DNA from 2 places in the Streptomyces sp. NPDC005878 genome. Region 2 is predicted to be linked to the other one. Evidence: riboswitches for the same ligand, from Rfam matches in the RefSeq annotation. Region 2 holds a riboswitch; the other holds the start of a gene.

Region 1 (10,550 bases), on a different contig from region 2:
GGCGGGGGAAGTAGGCGACGGCCGCGCCCAGGAGCCCGCAGGGCCCCGTGACGCAGAGCAGGTCGCCCGGCCGGGCGCCGCCGCGCATCAGCGCGGTCCCCGGCCGGCACACGCCGAAGGCGGTGGCCGAGAGGATGAGCCGTTCGGCGTTGCCGATGTCGCCGCCGACGTTCAGCGTTCCGCAGTCCGTGCACCCCTGGTGGATGCCGGCCATCACGTCCCGGAACTCCGCGTCGTCCATCTCGTGGGGGTAGCGGACCACGCTCAGCAGGCCGATCGGGGTCGCTCCCATGGCGGCCACGTCACTGACGTTGGCGACGGCCAGGTAGTAGCCGATGTCGAAGCCCGAGAGCAGGCCGAGTTCGTAGAGGACGAACTTGGGGCCGCGGATGTAGTCGGAGCCGACGACCAGGCTCATCGGGGAGTCCAGGTCGTAGACGGCGCAGTCGTCCCGCGCGTCCGCCCCCGCGGTCAGCCGGACGGCGAGCCCGTCCGCGTCGAGGACCGTTCCCGACTGCCCGGTGAGGAACGCGCCGACGAGCTGCGCCACCCTGGTCGGTTCGTCGGAGTACGCCGGCCGTTCCTCCCGGGGGCTCACGAGGAGTACCGCCGCAGCCCGTGCAGAGCGGCCCTGAAGACGGCCGCGGCCGGGGTGTACGTCGAGTCGATCTCCAGGGCGTTCGGCATGGCCCGGATGGCGTCGCGGTTCTCCAGGTCGCGCGCCGTCGCGGGGCCGACCGCCGTGGAACGGTCCGTGAAGTCCCGGTACTGGGCTCGGCGCCGCTCTCTGCGCACGGCGTGCTCGGCCGTGAGATAGATATGGAGCGAGGCTCCGGGAAGCAGGGTGGTGGCCACGTCGCGGCCGACCGCGACGATGTTCTCGTACTTCTCCACGATCTCCCGGTGCATGAGCAGGATTTCCCGCCGGCAGGCCTGGTCCTGCGAAATCGCTTTCAGATGTCCGTCGAGTTGCGCGTTCCAGATCCTGTGCGTGATGTCCTCTCCCCTGAAGAGCACGCGATGGTGCTGGCAGATTCCGCCGCCGCGCCCGGGATGATGAACCTCCGGCTGGTGGACGAGCAGAGATCCCAGTTCCGCCCTGAGCTTTTCCACGGGTACGTGGTCGAGGGCGTAGGCCAGGCTGCGATAGGTGACGCCGGTATCCAGGAATGCCAGACCGAGTTCCTCCGCGAGGCCGGTGGCCAGGGTGGTCTTGCCACTGGCGGTCGGGCCGTCGATGGAAATGGATACACCGGACATGCGGGTTCCTCCGGGCTGCGTTCAGGTCGAGTGGGAATCCGGTCCGACGCGCCAGGAAGAGGTGAGCGCGACGGTTTCACGGAAGAGGTCCTTGCGGACGACGAGGGCGTAGTCCCACAGGGGATCCGCGATGCCGACGGTCCTCGCGACCCGCGAGCGGAGGTACTGGCGGGGCATGCCGCGCCGCGGCCGGTAGACCCGCGCCCCTTCCTCGTGCAGGCACAGGAAGTAGGGGGCGTCGTCGAAGCCGGCCAGGTCGTCCAGGCCGGTGAGGGCGGTGGACGCCAGCCCGTCGGCCGCGATGAGCTCGTTCATCCGCCGTCCGTCGACCGGCAGGATGTGCCAGTGGGCGTGGGATATGCAGGCGCTCGACTCCATACCGGGGCACGATCCGTGTTCCAGTACGGTGAACGCGCCGAAGGTTTCCCGGTAAGCCGGTTCGAGCGTGCCCATGAATGCGCGGAGCTCGTCGCCGAAATCCTTTACCAGCTGAGCGAAGCTGACATAGTGATCCACCGGCAGGAGAAGGAGATGGCCGAGCGTCATGGGTGAAAGATCGGCCAGCAGCCGGAAATTCTCCGTCGCCGTGATAACCCGGCTCGGCGGCTCGCCCTCGTACACCATCGAGAACGTCGTGTCCTGGGCTCCCGCGAGTTCCTCGCAGAGATCGGATCCGGCGCACTCGATCCCGCGCGGCATGTTCCACTCCTCGGCTTGTGGAGCAGGTGAGTCCTCGGATGAAGGCCGGAAAGACGGCGATAACGTACTGTAGTCGCCCGTAACGTGCAAGCGGAGTACGGTAATTGGCCAAACTGCACCGGCGGTTCCGATCATGGGGGTGATCGGCCATTCCGGACAGCCGGCCGGGGCTCGCCCTTTCGTTCGGCAAGCGGAATCCGTGTTCCTTCTTTATGGCGAAAGGCGGCGACGAGGAGACCACGAAGGTCCTCGCCACCGCCTTGCCGGACAGCCCGGCGCCGTCAGGAGGCGTCCGGGGTGCTCGCCTCCGTCAGCACTCGATGATGTTGACGGCCAGACCGCCGCGCGCGGTCTCCTTGTACTTCACCGACATGTCCGCGCCCGTCTCCTTCATGGTCTTGATGACCTTGTCCAGGGAGACCTTGTGGCTGCCGTCGCCGCGCATCGCCATCTTCGCCGCCGTCACGGCCTTCACGGCCGCCATGCCGTTCCGCTCGATGCACGGGATCTGGACCAGACCGCCCACCGGGTCGCAGGTCAGGCCCAGGTTGTGCTCCATGCCGATCTCCGCCGCGTTCTCCACCTGCTCGGGGGTGCCGCCGAGGACCTCGGCCAGGGCGCCCGCGGCCATCGAGCAGGCCGAGCCGACCTCGCCCTGGCAGCCGACCTCGGCGCCGGAGATCGAGGCGTTCTCCTTGAAGAGCATGCCGATCGCGCCGGCGGCCAGCAGGAAGCGGACCACGCCCTCGTCGTCCGCGCCGGGCACGAAGTTCATGTAGTAGTGCAGCACGGCCGGGATGATGCCCGCGGCGCCGTTGGTGGGGGCGGTGACCACCCGGCCGCCCGCCGCGTTCTCCTCGTTGACCGCCATCGCGTACAGCGTCGCCCACTCCATCGCGTGCGCGTCCGGGTTGCCCTCGGCGCGCAGCTGGCGGGCGGTGGTGGCGGCGCGGCGGCGGACCTTGAGGCCGCCCGGCAGGATGCCCTCGCGGGACATGCCGCGCGAGACGCACGCCTGCATCACGCGCCAGATCTCCAGGAGCCCGGCGCGGATCTCGTCCTCGGTGCGCCAGGCCTTCTCGTTCTCCAGCATCATGGCGGAGATCGACAGACCCGTCTCGCCCGCGAGGCGCAGCAGCTCGTCGCCGGTGCGGAAGGGGTACTTCAGGACGGTGTCGTCGGGGACGATCGGGTTCTCGCCGGCGACGGCATCCTCGTCGACGACGAACCCGCCGCCGACCGAGTAGTACGTCTTCTCCAGGAGCAGGGCGCCCTCGCCGTCGTAGGCGAAGACCGTCATGCCGTTGGCGTGGTACGGCAGCGCCTTGCGGCGGTGCAGGATCAGGTCCTCGTCGAAGGCGAAGGGGATCTCGTGGGCGCCGAGCAGGTTGATCCGCCCGCTGGACTTGATCCGCTCCACCTCGTCGTCGGCGCGCTCCACGTCGACCGTGCGCGGCGAGTTGCCCTCCAGGCCCAGCAGGACCGCCTTGGGGGTGCCGTGGCCGTGGCCGGTGGCGCCCAGCGAGCCGTACAGCTCGGCCCGTATCGAGGCGGTGTGGGCCAGCAGGCCCTCGTTCTTCAGACGGCGCGCGAACATGCGGGCCGCGCGCATCGGGCCGACCGTGTGGGAGCTGGACGGGCCGATGCCGATCGAGAACAGGTCGAAGACCGAGATGGCCACGGAAAAACTCCTTGGTGAGGTAGACGCCGTTGTCTGCCGGGTGGTGCAGAGCGAGCAGGTGGAACGGGCGGTGCAAGGGTTCGGGGCACCGCACTCACTGTCCAGTGTGCGTCCAGTGTGCGCGATGCCCCGAAGATTCGTACGAACAAAAGGGTACGAAACTACTTCAGGCCGGGGTACAGGGGGTGCTTCGCGGCCAGGGCGGAGACCCGGGCTGCCAGCGCGTCCTTGTCGAAGTCCGGCTTGAGGGTCTCGGCGATGATGTCGGCCACCTCACGGAAGTCGTCCGCGCCGAAGCCGCGGGTGGCCAGCGCCGGGGTGCCGATCCGCAGGCCCGAGGTGACCATCGGGGGGCGCGGGTCGTTCGGGATGGCGTTGCGGTTGACCGTGATGCCGACCTCGTGGAGGCGGTCCTCGGCCTGCTGGCCGTCGAGCTCGGAGTTGCGCAGGTCCACCAGGACCAGGTGCACGTCCGTGCCGCCGGACAGGATCGAGACGCCGTGCGCGGTGACGTCGTCCTGGACCAGGCGCTCGGCCAGGATGCGGGCGCCGTCCAGGGTGCGCTGCTGGCGCTCCTTGAACTCCTCCGAGGCCGCGACCTTGAACGAGACCGCCTTGGCGGCGATCACGTGCTCCAGCGGACCGCCCTGGAAGCCGGGGAAGACCGCGGAGTTCAGCTTCTTCGCGAAGTCCTTGTTCCGGGCCAGGATGATGCCGCCGCGCGGGCCGCCGAGCGTCTTGTGCGTGGTGGAGGTGACCACGTCCGCGAACGGCACCGGGTTCGGGTGCAGCCCGGCCGCGACCAGACCGGCGAAGTGCGCCATGTCGACCCACAGCAGGGCCTCGACCTCGTCCGCGATACGGCGGAACTCGGCGAAGTCCAGCCGGCGCGGGTACGCCGACCAGCCCGCGATGATCACCTTGGGGCGGTGCTCCTTGGCCAGGCGCTCGACCTCGGCCATGTCGACCAGACCGGCCTCGTCGACGTGGTACGGGACCACGTTGAACTGCTTGCCGGAGAAGTTCAGGCGCATGCCGTGGGTGAGGTGGCCGCCGTGCGCCAGGTCCAGGCCGAGGATCGTGTCGCCGGGCTGGGCGATCGCGAAGAGGGCGGCCTGGTTGGCGGAGGCGCCGGAGTGCGGCTGGACGTTGGCGTACTCCGCGCCGAACAGGTCCTTGACCCGGTCGATCGCGATCTGCTCGGTCACGTCCACGTGCTCGCAGCCGCCGTAGTAGCGGCGTCCGGGGTAGCCCTCGGCGTACTTGTTGGTGAGGACCGTGCCCTGGGCCTCCATGACCGCGACCGGAGCGAAGTTCTCCGAGGCGATCATCTCCAGGGTGGACTGCTGGCGGTTCAGCTCGGCGTCGACGGCCGCGGCGACGTCCGGGTCGAGCTCGTGAAGGGGGGTGTTCAGAAGCGACATCGGAAGATCAGTCCTTACGCCGTGGTCAGCTGCCTGCGAACGCGGTGTACTCGTCGGCGGAGAGCAGGTCGCCCGGCTCCTCGGCGACGCGCACCTTGAACAGCCAGCCGCCCTCGAAGGGGGCGGAGTTCACCAGGGACGGGTCGTCCACCACGTCCTGGTTGGCCTCGACGACCTCGCCCGAGACCGGCGAGTACAGGTCGCTGACCGACTTGGTCGACTCCAGCTCGCCGCAGGTCTCGCCCGCGGTCACCGTGTCACCGACCGCCGGGAGCTGGACGAACACCACGTCACCGAGCGCGTTGGCCGCGTGCTCCGTGATGCCGACCGTCGAGACGCCGCCCTCGGCGTCCGACAGCCACTCGTGCTCCTTGCTGTAGCGCAGCTGCTGGGGGTTGCTCATGACCAGAATTCTCCTGTACGAGGGGGAGTGGTGGTGAACGGAAAAGTCATGCGGTGCGTGTGCGAGGGGTCACTTCTGGCGCTTGTAGAACGGCAGCGCCACGACCTCGTACGGCTCATGCGTACCGCGAATGTCCACGCCGACGCCGGAGGTGCCCGGTGCGGCGTGCTCGGCGTCCACGTACGCCATGGCGATCGGCTTGCCCAGGGTCGGGGACGGGGCGCCCGAGGTCACCTCGCCGACGGCCTGGCCGCCGGCCACCACGGAGAAGCCGGCGCGCGGCACCCGGCGGCCCTCGGCCACCAGACCCACCAGCTTGCGCGGCGCCTTGGCGGCGGCGCGCTCGGCGGCGGCCTCCAGGGCCGCGCGCCCCACGAAGTCGCCCTCCTTCTCGAACTTCACGACCCGGCCGAGCCCCGCGTCGAACGGGGTCAGCGCGGTGGTCAGCTCGTGCCCGTACAGCGGCATGCCCGCCTCAAGGCGCAGCGTGTCGCGGCAGGACAGACCACACGGCACCAGGCCCGCGTCCTTGCCCGCCTCGGTGAGCGCCTGCCACAGCTTCTCGGCGTCGGCCGGGGCCACGAAGAGCTCGAAGCCGTCCTCGCCGGTGTAGCCCGTACGGGCGATCAGCGCCGGGACGCCGGCCACGGTCCCGGGCAGGCCCGCGTAGTACTTGAGGCCGTCCAGGTCGGCGTCGGTGAGCGACTGCACGATGCCGGGGGACTCGGGGCCCTGGACCGCGAGCAGCGCGTAGGCGTCGCGGTCGTCGCGGACCTCGGCGTCGAAGCCGGCCGCGCGCTCGGTGACCGCGTCCAGGACGACCTGGGCGTTGCCGGCGTTGGCGACGACCATGTACTCGCTCTCGCCGAGGCGGTAGACGATCAGGTCGTCGACGATGCCGCCGTCCTCCTGGCAGATCATCGTGTAGCGGGCGCGGCCCACGCCGATGGTGGCGATGTTGCCGACGAGCGCGTAGTCCAGGGCCTTGACGGCCTCCGGGCCGGTGACGGTGATCTCACCCATGTGGGAGAGGTCGAAGAGACCGGCCCTGGTGCGGACGGCGTTGTGCTCGTCGCGCTCGCTGCCGTAGCGCAGCGGCATGTCCCAGCCGGCGAAGTCGGTCATGGTCGCGCCCAGCGAACGGTGCGTCGCGTCGAGGGCGGTGAGACGGGGGTTGCTCATGAGGGTGTGGCTCCCAGGGCATGACGGCGAGGACGATCCTCCCCATCTGTCATCGGAACCTGAGAGGTTCGCCGGGAGACCCGGCTTGCACCTTGGGTGGAGCCACGCCGTCCGGGAACGCGCGACCCGCTTTTCAGATCTGCCTCATCCACGCGGTACGGGGCCTGAGAGATTCAAGGGAGGGACTTGCTCCTTCGGCGCCCCGCGATCCACCCGGCCTTCTGGGGCCTTGGGGGAACTGCCGGGGACTCTCCCGCGTGGATTCAAGCGGCCGGTATGCAGTTGGCGGGCACATCATTGCACGGCTGCGCGGAACGGCACATCACTCAGCTCTTATTACCATCTCTTTACGCACATTGGGGAAGGGTCGCACGACCCGGCAGGGGAGGACCGATGACGGTGCACAGGCACACGGCGGCGAAGGCCGGTCCGGCGGTGCCCGCGCAGCGCGCCACGGCGCCCGGTGCGGCGCGAGCGGTGCGGGACCTGCGCGGAAGCGCCGGAGGGACCCCGCGCACGCTGCGGTTCGCGGCGGGCGACGTGGTGGTGGTCTCCGGACTGCCCGGCAGCGGCAAGACGACCCTGCTGCGGCAGGCGGCGCCCGGCCTCGGCATCGACTCCCAGGACACCCGCAAGGCCTGGGAGGCCCGGCTGCCCGGGGTGCCGTACGCGCTGTACCGCCCGGTGGCCCGCGTCGCCCACTTCCTGCGGATGCACCGGGCGCTGCGGGCGGGCGGGGGCCTGGTCGTGCACGACTGCGGCACCCACGCCTGGGTGCGCTGGTCGCTGGCGCGGCGGGCGGCCCGGCGCGGGCGATCCCTGCATCTGGTGCTGCTCGACGTCCCGCCCGAGGTGGCGCTCGCGGGCCAGACGGCACGCGGCCGCAAGGTCTCCGCGTACGCCTTCGCCCGCCACTCCCGGGCGGTGCCGCGCCTGATAGCGGCGGTCGCGGCGGGCAGCCTCCCCCGGGGGGTCGCCTCGGCGGTCCTGCTGGACCGGGAGGCGGCGCGGACGGTGGAGCGGATCGCCTTCGGGGAGCCGTCCGGCCGGGGCTAGAGTTTCCGCGGGACCGCGCGAGCGGCCCCGTACGGCCCGCGGTGACCCGCACCGACCCGCAGACGAAGGACGGCGTATGAACTTCCCGCACCCGCTCCCGCAGGGCGGCGGCGGCTGGCCGGGCAACGAGCTGGAGGAGGCGCTGGCCGCGGCCCTGGGCAACCCCACGGCCGGCCCCCGCCTGATAGAGGTCATGGGACGCAACCCCGTCTGGGTGCCGCTGCCCAACGGCGGCAGCCAGGACAGCCGGGACCTCGATCTGCCCACCATGGAGATCGACGGCGCGCCGTACGTCCCGGTCTACAGCTCCGAGCAGCAGTTCCTCCAGTGCGTCGGCCCGCACATGTCGTTCGCGATCGCGCCGGCCGTCGAGTTCGCCCGCGGGCTGCCGCCCCAGCTGGGCATCGCGCTCAACCCGGAGGGCGCGGTGGGCGTACCGCTGCCGCCGCCCGCCGTGGCCGAGCTGTGCCGGACCGGGCGCACCGCCCTGGACGGGCCCGCCTCCGGCGCCCGGGTGCGGCTCTTCGAGCCCGACTGGCAGGAGGACCCGGTGGACTTCCTGGCCGCCGCCTCCGCCGAGTTCGAGGCCATCGGCGTGGTGCTCACCGCCCGCCGCGCGCTCGCCTCCATCGAGGGGGACGAGCCGGCGCTCTTCATCGGCGTGGAGTTCTCCACCTGGGACGGGGCCGGGCGCAACGCCCCCATGGAGGCGCTCGGCCGGGCGCTGGGCCGTGTCCCGGTCGGCTGGCCGGTGAACCTGGTGCTGCTGGACGTCGCCCAGGACCCGGTGGGGGACTGGATGCGGGAGCGGGTGCGCCCCTTCTACACGCGGTCCGCCGTCTAGTCCGCCCACGCGCGGGCCGCTCCGCGGCCCTCCCGCATAAGCTGGTTCCATAATCCGTAGACCCCCCACGGCCGCCCGCCTGTGCACCGGCGCCGCGGGGGACCGAAGAGGGGCGGGACCCAGGGTGAGTGCGTCAGGCACCGCGGCGGCCGGGCAGGTCGAGCACATGCTGCGCCAGGTGGCCCCCGGACGCTACGACGCGTACGAGGCGCTGCTGCACGCCCTCGCCGACCCCTCCTCCGGCCGGCTGTGGATGCTGCTGTGGCACGGCGGCCCCGGCGCCCCCGACGCGCAGTACGGGAACATGGAGGTCGACGGGGTGGCGTACGCACCCTGTGTGACCTCCGCCCAGGAGCTCTCCGCCAGTGGTTGGAACCGGGCCCACGAGGTGGTCACCGGCCGTGACATCGCCCGCGCCCTCTACCCCGACCGGTACGGGATCTGGCTCAACCCGCACGCCCCGGGCGGCGGGGTCGGCATCCCGTGGCCGGATCTGCGCCGGATCGCCACGGGCCTGGACCGGATGCCCGCGGGCCCGCTGAGGATCACCGAACCGGCCGTGGAGATCCCGCAGTTCTACGCCCTGCTCACCCAGCACGCGCACCGCACCCCGGCTGTGCGGGCGCTGCGCCGCGCCTGGGTGCAGCCCGCGCTCGGCACCCCGTACCTCGCGATCGGCCTCGACCTCTACGACACCGGGCCGCGGTCGGTCGACGCGGTGCGCGCGATGATGCAGCAGTCCGTCGCCGCCGTCCCCGACGGGCTGCCGGTCTCCACGGTCGCCCTCTCCGACGAGTACGACCCGGTCGGGATGTGGCTGCGCGCCAAGGGCCGGCCCTTCTACGACCGCGAGGCGCACGCCGCCCCGGCGGCCCCGGCGGGCGGGTACGGCTATCCGCCGGCCGCCCCGCGCGCCTACTGACGGCCCCCGCACGTCGTACAAACCGCCTACGCCCCACACGTACCCAACAGTCGCCCCTGCCCCGGTTGCGCCCGGCTGGTCCACCCAATTGGCCACCTCATCAGGGCAGTTGGGCGACATGACCGATCTGGTCGGTTAGTGCCTGACTGGTCCGCTCAGACGATCACGACGTCCGCATAACGGAAGTCATCTGACCGCATCACGTTTAGGCAACCATTCACCGTCAGGTCTGGCGGGTGATCGCGAACGCGTTGAAGACTCCCGGCTAACAAGGGCCCGTTGGCCCGTCGCAGATCACCGCACCACCTGATGGAACAAGCCGCCACAGCGGCTGGTACGGGCCGGCCATCCGCCGGCCGGGAGGGGTCAGAGGCACTGTGACCGCACCGCTCGAGACCACCGGATCGGCTGCCGAGGTGCCGCCGGAGGCAGTACTCACGGGGGCCAAGCAGAGCCAGATCGAAGGCCGTTCGCTCGGACAGATCGCCTGGACGCGCTTCAAGCGCGACAAACTCGCGGTCGCCGGTGGCGTCGTCGTCGTCCTGCTCGTCCTGCTCGCCGTTCTCTCCAAGCCCATCCAGTGGGCGTTCGGGCTCGACCCGAACGAGTTCCACCAGGACCTGATCGACCCGGCCCTGCTGGCGCCCAAGGGTGCCTGGGGCGGCATGAGCTGGGAGCACCCGCTGGGTGTCGACCCGCAGTACGGGCGCGACATCCTGTCCCGCATCATCGAGGGCTCCTGGGTGTCGCTGCTCGTCGCGGGCGGCGCCACGCTGCTCTCGGTGGTCATCGGCGTGATCATGGGCGTCACGGCAGGGTTCTACGGCGGCTGGGCGGACACGCTGATCAGCCGCGCGATGGACGTGTTCCTGGCGTTCCCGCTGCTGCTCTTCGCCATCTCGATCTCCGCGTCGCTCCAGGACGGGGCGTTCGGACTGACCGGGCTGCCTCTGAGGATCTGTGTGCTGATCTTCGTGATCGGCTTCTTCAGCTGGCCGTACATGGGCCGTATCGTCCGGGCCCAGACGCTCAGCCTGCGCGAGCGCGAGTTCGTCGAGGCCGCCAAGAGCCTCGGCGCG
Region 2 (10,550 bases):
CGACCGTGAGATTGCCCCCCACCGCCCGCGCCAGCAGATAGAACCCGAGCCCCACGCTGCCGATCCCGGCCGCGATCAGCGCTCCCCTGCCGAGGTCCGTTCCGGGCCGCCGGCGGTCGAAGCCGAGGACGCGCAGACCGCCCGCCCCCTCCCGCAGCAGCAGATGCGCCACGAGCGCCACGGGCACCAGCGCGCTCGCGATACCGAAGAGCTGCCAGGCGAGATCCAGCCAGGGCCGCCCCGGGGCGTGCGAGGTGTTGAGCCTGGCCGCCTGGTCCTTGAGGCCGCCCGGCCTGGTCACCGATCCGACAAAGCTGATCAGCGCCGACACACCGCTCGCACCGAGCGAGAGGGCCAGCACGAGCACCGTCTCGGACCGGAGGATCCGCGGTGAGACCCCCCGTTCGGGAAGAGAATCAGCCACACGCCCCGCCTCCACCTGCACACCTGCCTCCAGTTGAACGAACCCGTCCCATGCCCACCACCGCCCCGCTAGGGTCTCGAATGAAAGTACGAAGATCGCGCGCGACAGGCCGGGGGGCGAGCGCCATTGCGATGGTGCGTTCCCCCTTTTTTCCTTGTACGGGATTCAAGGAGGGCACCACCGCCATGGGACGTCACAGCTTGCCCGACCCGCACGCGCCCGAGGGAACCCGGGGCCGCCCGGCCGCCCCGCGCCGCCGTACCGTCACCGTCGCCACCCTGCTCGTCCTCGCCGTGGCGGGCGGCGCGGCCGTCGCGGCGAGCAGCGGACTGCTCTCCTTCGGCGACTCGTGCCGGGACTCCGCGGTGCGGCTGGATCTCGTCGCCTCCCCCGATGTCGCCCCGGCCGTCCGGTCCGTCGCCGAGCGGGCGCGCACGGAGAAGGTCACCTCCGACGGCTCCTGCATCGACGTCCGGGTCACCGCCCGTGAGTCGTACCAGGTGGCCGCCGCGCTCCGCGCGGGCCGCGAGCCCGCCTTCGCGGTGTGGATCCCGGACTCGGCGCTCTGGGTGGACCGCGCCAAGGAGGGCGGCACGAGCGTCCCGGTCGCCACGGCGGGCCATGTCGCCGCCTCGCCGGTGGCGCTCGCCCTGGTGCCGGCCGCCGCCAAGTCCCTGGGCTGGCCCTCGCGCACGTACACCTGGGCCGAACTCGCCGCGGCCGCCACCCGTTCGGACACCCTGCGCCTGGGCGCGGCCGACCCGGCCCGTTCGGCCGCCGGCCTCCTCGCGCTGGGCAGCGTCGGGCGCTCCGCCGCCCGCCAGGGCGCGGACGGCGGTACGGGGGCCGCGGCCGTGGCCAAGGCGCTCGCGCAGCGCACCTCCGACACCGACGCCCAGGTGGTCGCCACGCTCGCCCGGGGCGGCGCGGACGGCGGGAACGGCGACCCGCGCCACAACCAGGCCGTCGTCCTGTCCGAGCAGGCGGCGTACGCGTACAACACCGGCCGGGGCGCCGGGCAGGGGCTGGACCTGTTCTACCCCGAGGACGGCACTCCGCTGCTCGACTACCCGTACGCCATCGTCCGTGAGAACCGGCTGAGCACCGACCGCAGCCGCGCCGCGATGCGGTTCCTGACACTGCTCGGCGAACCGGAGTCCCGGCGGACCCTGATCAGGAGCGGCTTTCGCGCCCCCGGCGAGGCGGCGGACGAGGGGGCCGTGCGCAAGGCGGGCGCGGCGGCCCCGCAGCCCTACGCCACCTCCACCGCCGAGGCCCCGTCCGCCAAGGAGCTCCAGGAAGCCCTCGGGATGTGGACGATCATCGTGCAGAGCGCCCGGCTCACCACGGTCGTGGACGCCTCGGGGTCGATGGCCGCGCCGGTGCCGGGCGCGGGCGGCCGCTCCCGGATGGACGTCACCCGGGCCTCCCTGCTCGGGGCGCTGGCGCAGTTCACGCCCGAGGACGAGATCGGCCTGTGGGACTTCGCCACCCGTCTCGACGGCTCACGCGACTACCGGGAGCTGGTGCCGACCGCCCGCCTCGGCGACCCGGTCAAGGGCGGGCGCACCCAGCGCGAGCGGCTGACCGCCGCCTTCGACGCGCTTCGCCCGGTGCCGGACGGGGCGACCGGGCTCTACGACACGATGCTCGCCGCCTACCGGCAGGCCACGGCGGGCTACCGGCCGGGGAAGTTCAACGCGGTGGTGATCCTCACGGACGGCGCCAACGAGGACCCGGGCAGCATCTCGCGCGCCGAGCTCCTCACCCGGCTCCAGCGGCTCGCCGACCCGGCGAAGCCGGTGCCGGTGATCGCCATCGCGGTGGGTCCCGACGCGGACGGGGAGTCGGTGAGGGAGATGGCCCGGGCGACCGGCGGCGCGGGCTACCAGGTCACCGACCCGGCCGAGATCCAGGCGGTGATCCTCAAGGCCGTCATGACGGTCGGCCGGGGCGGCGCCACCAGCTGAGACGCACAAGCCGAGACACCCGCCCGCGCGCCGCACGTGCCCCGGTCCTCACCCCGACGACGGGACCCCCACCGGCCAGGTGTGGACCGGCTCGCCCTGGTGCGTCAGGTCGCGGTAGCGGCGGGTGGTGGCGGCCAGCGCCGCCTCCCGGCCCATCCCCGACTCCAGAGCGCGGTGATAGGTGTCGACCTGCCAGGAGGCGCCGTTGACGCGGCGGCGGCAGCGCTCCTCGATGACGCCGAGGTAGCGGTCCCGGTCGGCCGGCTCCACCCCCCACGCGTCGAGCCCGGCGTGGGCGAGCGGCAGGAGTTCGTCCCGGACCAGCTTGACGGCCGGTACGCGCGCGACGCCGCCCCCTCGGCGCGGCACGGGCCACAGCAGTTCGGCGTCGATGCCCTGACGGCAGGCCGTCTCGAAGTTCGCGGCGGCGGCCTCGAACGGCAGCCGGGTCCACACCGGCCTGCTGTCCTCGGCGAGGGCGCGCACGAGTCCGTAGTAGAAGGCGGCGTTGGCGATGACGTCGGTGATGGTGGGTCCGGCCGGGAGCACCCGGTTCTCGACCCGCAGATGCGGCACACCGTCGGCGATCCCGTACACCGGGCGGTTCCAGCGGTAGATCGTGCCGTTGTGCAGCACGAGCTCCTGGAGGCTGGGCACCCCGCCCTCCGACAGCACCCGCAGCGGGTCCTCCTCGTCGCAGATCGGCAGCAGCGGCGGGAAGTACCGCAGGTTCTCCTCGAACAGCTCGTACGCGGAGGTCACCCAGCGCTCGCCGAACCAGGTGCGCGGGCGCACGCCCTGGGCGCGCAGCTCGGCGGGCCGGGTGTCGGTGGCCTGCTCGAACAGCGGCGGCCGCGACTCGCGCCACAGCTCCCGGCCGAACAGGAAGGGCGCGTTGGCCCCCACCGCGATCTGTACGGCGGCGATGGCCTGCGCGGCGTTCCACACCGCGGCGAAGCGGGCAGGCGTGACCTGGAGGTGCAGCTGCACCGAGGTGCAGGCGGCTTCCGGGGTGATGGATCCCGAGGTGCAGACGAGGCGTTCGACGCCTTCGATGTCGAGGGTGAAATCCTCTCCCCGGGCGGCCACGATCTGGTCGTTGAGCAGCACATAGCGGTCGGCGTCGGAAAGGTTCGCCGAAACGAGGTCGCGCTGGGCGAGCGTCGGGAGAATTCCGATCATCAGGATCCCGGCACCGACCTCGCCGGCTTTGCGCTCGGCATACCCGAGACCGGTCCGCAACTCCTCGGAGAGCTGATCGAAGACCCGCCCGCCGAGCGGGTGGGGGGCGATATTCACTTCGAGATTGAACATCCCGAGTTCGGTCTGGAAATCCTTGCTCGCAATGCGCTCCAGAACCTCCGCGTTCCTCATGCGCGGCATACCGTCCGGCCCCACGAGATTCAGCTCGATCTCCACACCCATCAGATTCCTGGGTCGATCGAACCTCCGTTCGGTCAGAAGCCGCCCCAGCCCCTCCAGGCACTGCTGGAGCTTCTGCCGGTACGCGTGCCGGTCGGACAGGTCGAGCTCGGCGGCCACGACCTTCTCACCCATCGAAGCGTCCCTCCTCGAATGGGCAGCCGGTCGGTCCGGCCGCGTGCGTCACGGTCGATAATGCCCCGACTGGCTGATCTATAACGTCCCCTGGGCGGGGTCCGGGTAGTAAGCTGGTACGAACCGGCCCCGGGCACGTGCATTCGGCATACACCAACCCGCGGATACCGGTCCTGCGGAATCGTGAGAAACACCGACGCGTTTCGGCCGACCGCCTTCGGCGGACCTTTCCTGGCCAGTCGCGTACCCCGTTCCCCGAACCGGGATGAATGCCGCATCACCAGGACCTGAATCCGACTTGCCCGTAATACCGCGGACCGCTAGCCGAAACACCCCCTGAACACGTGTCGTATAAACTTCGCGAACGAGGCAGAGAGTCGGCGCCCCGGCCCCAGTCACCCGGCCCCCCTCTGACCCCGTGTCACCGCAGACAGCGCTGTCCGCAACGCCCACGCATCACCGTGTCTCCGAAGTGAGAGGCGACCCACCATGCCGCTGCATGTTCCCCCGGCTCCCGCGCCCGCCCTGCGCAGCGTCCTCGCGGCTCTCGGTTCCCCCACCGCCGTCCGCGCGGCCCGCACCCCCGCCCTGCGCTCCGCACAGGGCCCGCTGACCCCCGAACTCCCGCTGCCCGTCCATGTGCTGGACCGGATCACCCCGAGCGCCCGCACCCCGCACAGCCGCCTGGCGGGCTGGCGCTTCCTCATCAGCGACGCGGGGAGCGCGGTCGCCGCGGCGGACACCATGCTCACCCCGGACGGCTGGGCCTTCTCGCACTTCTTCGAAGGGCCCTACATCGCCTCCACCCAGCGCGCGTTGCGCCAGGCGGAGGCGCTCACCATGGACGTCGAGGCCCGGCTGCTCTCGGTGCCCGAGCTGTACATGCTCACCCTGTGGCTGCGGCGCGACCTCACGGCCGACCCCGCCTCGGGCGAGCTGGACCCGGCGGACCTGCTGGTGCCGCTGGCGCCCGCCCCGCCCGGCATCTGCGCCCACCGGCCGCACCGGGTCTCCGAGCTCCTGCCGGTGATGACCATGAGACTCGCGCCCGCGCCGCTGCTGAGCCAGCCGGTCTGACGGGCGGGCGGGCCGCCGAGCCGGCCGGCCCCCCACCGCGGTCGCGCGCCTGCGAGAACCACCCGGCGCCCCGGAGCCCCCTGCGGCCCGGGGCGCTTTCGCGTACGCCCGCGCGCGCCCTCCTCCGTACGGGCTAGTCCGTAACGGCCAGTGCGAACCACCCGAAGAGGCAGGGCAGTTGAGTTGAACCGGCCGCACGAGTGATGCGTCAATATGCGGTAGGAAGTGGTGCCGCTAAATCCCTGCGGATTGACGTCCGTAGGGCAACACTGGGAGCGGACCGACCGACTGAGCAACGGGGGGCGGCCATGACCACCGCATCGAGCCGCAGGACATTCACTACTACGACGCAGCGAGAGAACGCATCCATGTGCCAGCACCAGCCAGCCTGCCCGACAGCCGACTCCGCCGACCGGGAGGCCGCGCAGCTCGTGGCGCACCACCCGGAGCAGGGCTGGAGCCTGCTGTGCAACGGCGTCCTGATCTTCGAGGACACCGGTGAGCTGCTGCCGGACGGGCGGATCATCGCCCCGCACCGGGCGCTGACCGCGGGACAGGTGGCGAAGGCCGCCTAGCGCGGCCCGGCGGGCACGGAGCCGCGACGCGCCGCACGGAAGAACAGCACCGCACCAGAAGGGGCCGGCCCGGGGAGGAGATCCCCGCACCGGCCCCGACGTATGTCAGCCGTAGACGGCCCTACTTCAGTGGTCGTACTCGTCCAGCGGAGGGCAGGAGCAGACCAGGTTGCGGTCGCCGAAGGCGCCGTCGATGCGGCGCACCGGCGGCCAGTACTTGTCGGCCTTCGAGACGCCGGCCGGGAAGACCGCCTCCTCGCGGCTGTACGCGTGGTTCCACTCGCCCCCGAGCGCCGCCGCCGTGTGCGGGGCGTTGGCCAGCGGGTTGTCGTCGGCGGGCCACTCGCCCGAGGCGACCTTCTCGATCTCGCCACGGATCGCGATCATCGTCTCGCAGAACCGGTCGAGTTCGATCAGGTCCTCGGACTCGGTCGGCTCGATCATCAGCGTGCCGGCCACCGGGAACGACATGGTCGGCGCGTGGAAGCCGTAGTCGATCAGACGCTTGGCGATGTCGTCGACGCTGACACCGGTCGCCTTCGACAGCGGCCGCAGGTCGACGATGCACTCGTGCGCCACCAGGCCGTTGGGGCCGGTGTAGAGCACCGGGTAGTGCGGCTCCAGGCGCTTGGCGATGTAGTTGGCCGCGAGGACCGCGACCTGGGTGGCGCGCTTGAGGCCCTCCGCGCCCATCAGCCGGACGTACGCCCACGAGATCGGCAGGATGCCGGCCGAGCCCCACGGGGCGGCCGAGATCGGGCCGACGCCCGTCTCCGGTCCCGCGGTCGGCTGGAGCGGGTGGTTCGGCAGGTACGGCGCGAGGTGCGCGCGCACACCGACCGGGCCCACGCCGGGGCCGCCGCCGCCGTGCGGGATGCAGAACGTCTTGTGCAGGTTCAGGTGCGAGACGTCGCCGCCGAACTTGCCCGGCTTGGCGAGACCCACCAGCGCGTTGAGGTTGGCGCCGTCCACGTAGACCTGGCCGCCCGCGTCGTGCACCTCGCCGCAGATGTCCGCGACGTGCTCCTCGAACACCCCGTGCGTGGACGGGTAGGTGATCATCAGCACCGACAACTCGTCGCGGTACTGCTCGATCTTGGCGCGCAGGTCCGCGATGTCGACCTCGCCGTCGTCGGCGGTCTTCACCACGACGACCTTCATCCCGGCCATCACGGCGCTGGCCGCGTTGGTGCCGTGGGCGGAGGACGGGATCAGGCAGACCGTGCGCTGCTCGTCGCCGTTGGCGCGGTGGTAGGCGCGGACCGCGAGCAGACCCGCGAGCTCGCCCTGCGAACCGGCGTTGGGCTGGATGGACACCGCGTCGTACCCGGTGACCTCGGCGAGGCGCTCCTCCAGCTCGTGGATGAGCGTGAGGTAGCCCCCGGCCTGCTCCACCGGCGCGAAGGGGTGGATCTGGCCGAACTCGGGCCAGGTGACCGGCTCCATCTCGGTGGTCGCGTTCAGCTTCATGGTGCAGGAGCCGAGCGGGATCATGCCGCGGTCCAGCGCGTAGTCGCGGTCGGCGAGCTTGCGCAGGTAGCGCAGCATCGCGGTCTCGGAGCGGTGCTGGTGGAAGACCGGGTGGGTGAGGAACTCGTCGGTGCGCAGCAGCGCGCCCGGCAGCGTGTCGGCGGCCGAGGCGTCCAGCGCCTCGATGTCGCCCTCGGCGCCGAAGGCGGCCCAGACGGCGGCCACGCGGTCGCGGTCGGTGGTCTCGTCGCAGGCGATCGAGACGGTGTCGGCGTCGACCAGGTGCAGGTTGACCCCGCCGTCCCGGGCGGCGGCGACGGCCTCGGCGGCCTTGCCGGGGACCCGGACGGTCAGCGTGTCGAAGTACGAGCCGTGCACGACCTCCACACCGGCGGCGCGCAGGCCCTCGGCGAGGATCACCGCGTACCGGTGGGTGCGCCGGGCGATCTGCCGCAGGCCGTCCGGGCCGTGGTAGACCGCGTACATGCCCGCCATGACGGCGAGCAGGACCTGCGCGGTACAGATGTTGCTGGTGGCCTTCTCGCGGCGGATGTGCTGCTCACGGGTCTGGAGCGCCAGGCGGTACGCCTTGTTGCCGTCCGCGTCGACGGAGACGCCGACCAGGCGGCCGGGCAGGCTGCGGGCGAACTTCTCCTGGACCGCCATGTAGCCGGCGTGCGGGCCGCCGAAGCCCATGGGGACGCCGAAGCGCTGGGTGGTGCCGACGGCGATGTCCGCGCCGAGCTCGCCGGGCGAGGTCAGCAGGGTCAGGGCGAGCAGGTCGGCGGCGACGGTGACGATCGCGCCCAGCTCGTGGGCCTCGTCGATGACCGGCTTGAGGTCGCGGACCTCGCCGGAGGCGCCCGGGTACTGGAGGAGCACGCCGAACACACCGCGCTCGGCCACCTCGGCCGGGATGCCGCGGCGCAGGTCGGCGACGACGACCTCGACACCCGTCGGCTCGGCGCGCGTCTCTATGACGGCCACCGTCTGCGGGAGGGTGTCGGCGTCGACGAGGAAGACCCCGCCCTTGACCTTGCCGACGCGGCGGGAGAGCGCGAGCGCCTCGGCGGCCGCGGTGCCCTCGTCGAGCAGCGAGGCGCCGGAGGTCGGCAGCCCGGTGAGGTCGGCGACGACGGTCTGGAAGTTGAGCAGCGCCTCGAGGCGGCCCTGCGAGATCTCCGGCTGGTACGGCGTGTACGCCGTGTACCAGGCGGGGTTCTCCATGACGTTGCGCAGGATCACCGGCGGGGTGAACGTGCCGTAGTAGCCCAGGCCGATCATCGGGGCGAGGACCTGGTTGCGGTCCGCGAGGGAGCGCAGCTCGGCCAGGACCTCGGCCTCGGTGCGGGCGCCGGGCAGACCCAGCGCCTCGGCGCTCTTGATCACGTCCGGCACCGCCGCGGCGGTCAGCTCGTCGAGCGAGCCGTAGCCGACCTGCGCGAGCATCTTCGCCTGGGCCTCGGCGTCGGGCCCGATGTGACGCTGCTCGAAGGGGATGCCACGCTCGAGCTCGGTGAGCGGCATGCGGTTGGCGGTCATTACGGAGGCCTCCTGGTCTGCACGACCTGCGAGGGGCACCACGGCGCGGGTGCCCGGACGGCCTCCCCCTCTGTCATCTCAACCTGAGAGCTTCACCGGGGCGCGTGGGGGCGTCCCGGCTTTCACCGTCGGTGAGGAAGGGGTGCGCGCACAGGCCTGAGCCCGCACGTCCCCCGTCCTGCTTTCCAGAGTGACCTCGTCCGCGCGGTACGTGGGCCTGAGAGATTCCGGGGAGGATTTGCTCCTTCGGCGCCTCCGGACATCTTTCCGGAGGACTCTCCCGCACGGGGTCAGCAGCCATCGCCAGCCTACCAGCGCGGCCCGGCCCTGATCCTTCGAGTGGCCGACGCCCCCGTTGTGCACTTTCGTAGTGTTACGAGCAGTTGCGACCTGTTGGAGGGACCGTGCAGACCGATATCGATCCGCGCAGCCTGATCGGCCGCAAGGCGTTCGACCGTAACGGCAACAAGATCGGCACGGTGGACGAGGTGTACCTCGACGACGCCACCGGAGTCCCCGAGTGGGCCGCCGTACGCACCGGCCTGTTCAGCCGGGACGCCTTCGTCCCCCTGGAACCCAGCGCCCTCGTCGACGAGGCGCTGCACATCCCCTACGACCGGGCGCTGATCAAGGACGCTCCCGACTTCGGCGTCGGCCGCCACCTCTCCCCCGAACAGGAGCTCCAGCTCTACCACCACTACGGTCTGGACATCGCCGTCCCCGATCCGCTGCCCGGCACCGACCGCGACCGGGACTTCGGACGGCTCGCGGGCGAGGAGGACGACGCCTGACCCTCCGCGCCGCTTTGCTCCCCCGGTCCGTCGTCACCCGTCTGCGCCTGCCCGGCCCCTTCACCCGTCTGCCCGGTCGCCACTTCCCCTGCCACGTCCACCAGCGGCAGCGGCTCGGACGGCTCCAGGTCCGGGTCGTCCACCCGGAACGTCCGCACCCGCCCGGGCACGGCGGAGGTGGGCGTCTCGAACCGGACGGTGACCCGGCCCACGCCGCTGCCCTGCACCCAGCCGGGGCCGAAATCGCGGTGGTGCACGTCGTGCCCGGCCAGCCAGCGCCGCTCGGCCGGGTCCACCGCTTCCGGCTGCTCGGGGGCGGCCGCCTCCGCCCCGGTCCCGGCCTCCACGGGCGCCTGCTCCGCCGCGGCCTGATCACCCGCCGACCGCTCGCCCGCCGCCTGGGCGAAGAGGTCCTCCTGGGTGAAGTCGGCGAGGCCGCTGACCCCGACCCCCAGCAGGCGCACGCCGCCGGTGGTGTCCACGGAGTCGAGCAGCCGGCCGGCCGCCTCGCGCACCACCGCGGGATCGTCCGTGGGTCCGCGGAGCGTCTCGGACCGGGTCAGCGTGGAGAAGTCGTATCTGCGGACCTTCAGGACGATCGTGCGCCCGGAGTGCCCGGAGGCCCGCAGGCGCTGCACACAGCGGTCGGCGAGCCGTCCCACCTCGGTCATCACCCGCACCCGGTCGTGCAGGTCCACGTCGAAGGTGTCCTCGACCGACACCGACTTGGTGTCCCGCTCGGCCACCACCGGCCGGTCGTCGAGCCCGAGGGCCATCCGGTGCAGTGAGGCGCCGTGCGCCTTGCCGAGCAGCCGTACGAGCTCGTCCTCGCCCGCCTCGGCCAGATCCGCGACCGTGGTCATCCCCGCTCTGCGCAGGTGCTCGCCCGTCGCGGGCCCCACGCCCGGCAGCGTCCTGACCGGCATCGGGGCGAGCAGCTCCCGTTCGGTGCCGGGCTCGATGAGCATCAGCCCGTCCGGCTTCGCCTCCTCCGAGGCGATCTTGGCGAGCATCTTGGACCCCGCGAGGCCCACCGACCCCGTCAGACCCGTCACCGCCCGGATGTCCGCGCGCAGCCGCTGACCGGCCTCACGGGCCGACTGGGCGTCCCACGCGACTCCCCCGGCCTCCAGGTCCACGAAGG

The links. A riboswitch is a leader RNA that binds a small molecule or an ion and turns the genes downstream of it on or off. The one in region 2 is predicted to bind glycine.
Region 1: it holds a riboswitch for glycine, as region 2 does, so the genes downstream of both, gcvT (glycine cleavage system aminomethyltransferase GcvT) here and gcvP (aminomethyl-transferring glycine dehydrogenase) in region 2, are expected to answer to the same signal.

The regions. Positions count from the first base shown of each region.
Region 1 covers NZ_JBEXWK010000003.1:355,975-366,524, forward strand. Annotated here, with positions in the region: gene thiL (thiamine-phosphate kinase) at 1-598, opposite strand, end outside; gene ABZ404_RS07845 ((d)CMP kinase) at 595-1,260, opposite strand; gene ABZ404_RS07850 (HIT domain-containing protein) at 1,282-1,959, opposite strand; gene ABZ404_RS07855 (L-serine ammonia-lyase) at 2,270-3,640, opposite strand; gene glyA (serine hydroxymethyltransferase) at 3,802-5,064, opposite strand; gene gcvH (glycine cleavage system protein GcvH) at 5,090-5,467, opposite strand; gene gcvT (glycine cleavage system aminomethyltransferase GcvT) at 5,537-6,649, opposite strand; glycine riboswitch at 6,793-6,915, opposite strand; gene ABZ404_RS07875 (AAA family ATPase) at 7,043-7,705, shown strand; gene ABZ404_RS07880 (enhanced serine sensitivity protein SseB) at 7,782-8,549, shown strand; gene ABZ404_RS07885 (enhanced serine sensitivity protein SseB C-terminal domain-containing protein) at 8,674-9,471, shown strand; gene ABZ404_RS07890 (ABC transporter permease) at 9,849-10,550, shown strand, end outside.
Region 2 covers NZ_JBEXWK010000001.1:734,844-745,393, forward strand. Annotated here, with positions in the region: gene ABZ404_RS03535 (CPBP family intramembrane glutamic endopeptidase) at 1-445, opposite strand, end outside; gene ABZ404_RS03540 (substrate-binding domain-containing protein) at 610-2,394, shown strand; gene ABZ404_RS03545 (glutamate--cysteine ligase) at 2,443-3,951, opposite strand; gene ABZ404_RS03550 (hypothetical protein) at 4,441-5,028, shown strand; gene ABZ404_RS03555 (DUF5999 family protein) at 5,397-5,603, shown strand; gene gcvP (aminomethyl-transferring glycine dehydrogenase) at 5,730-8,615, opposite strand; glycine riboswitch at 8,811-8,908, opposite strand; gene ABZ404_RS03565 (PRC-barrel domain-containing protein) at 9,020-9,406, shown strand; gene ABZ404_RS03570 (DNA polymerase IV) at 9,313-10,550, opposite strand, start outside.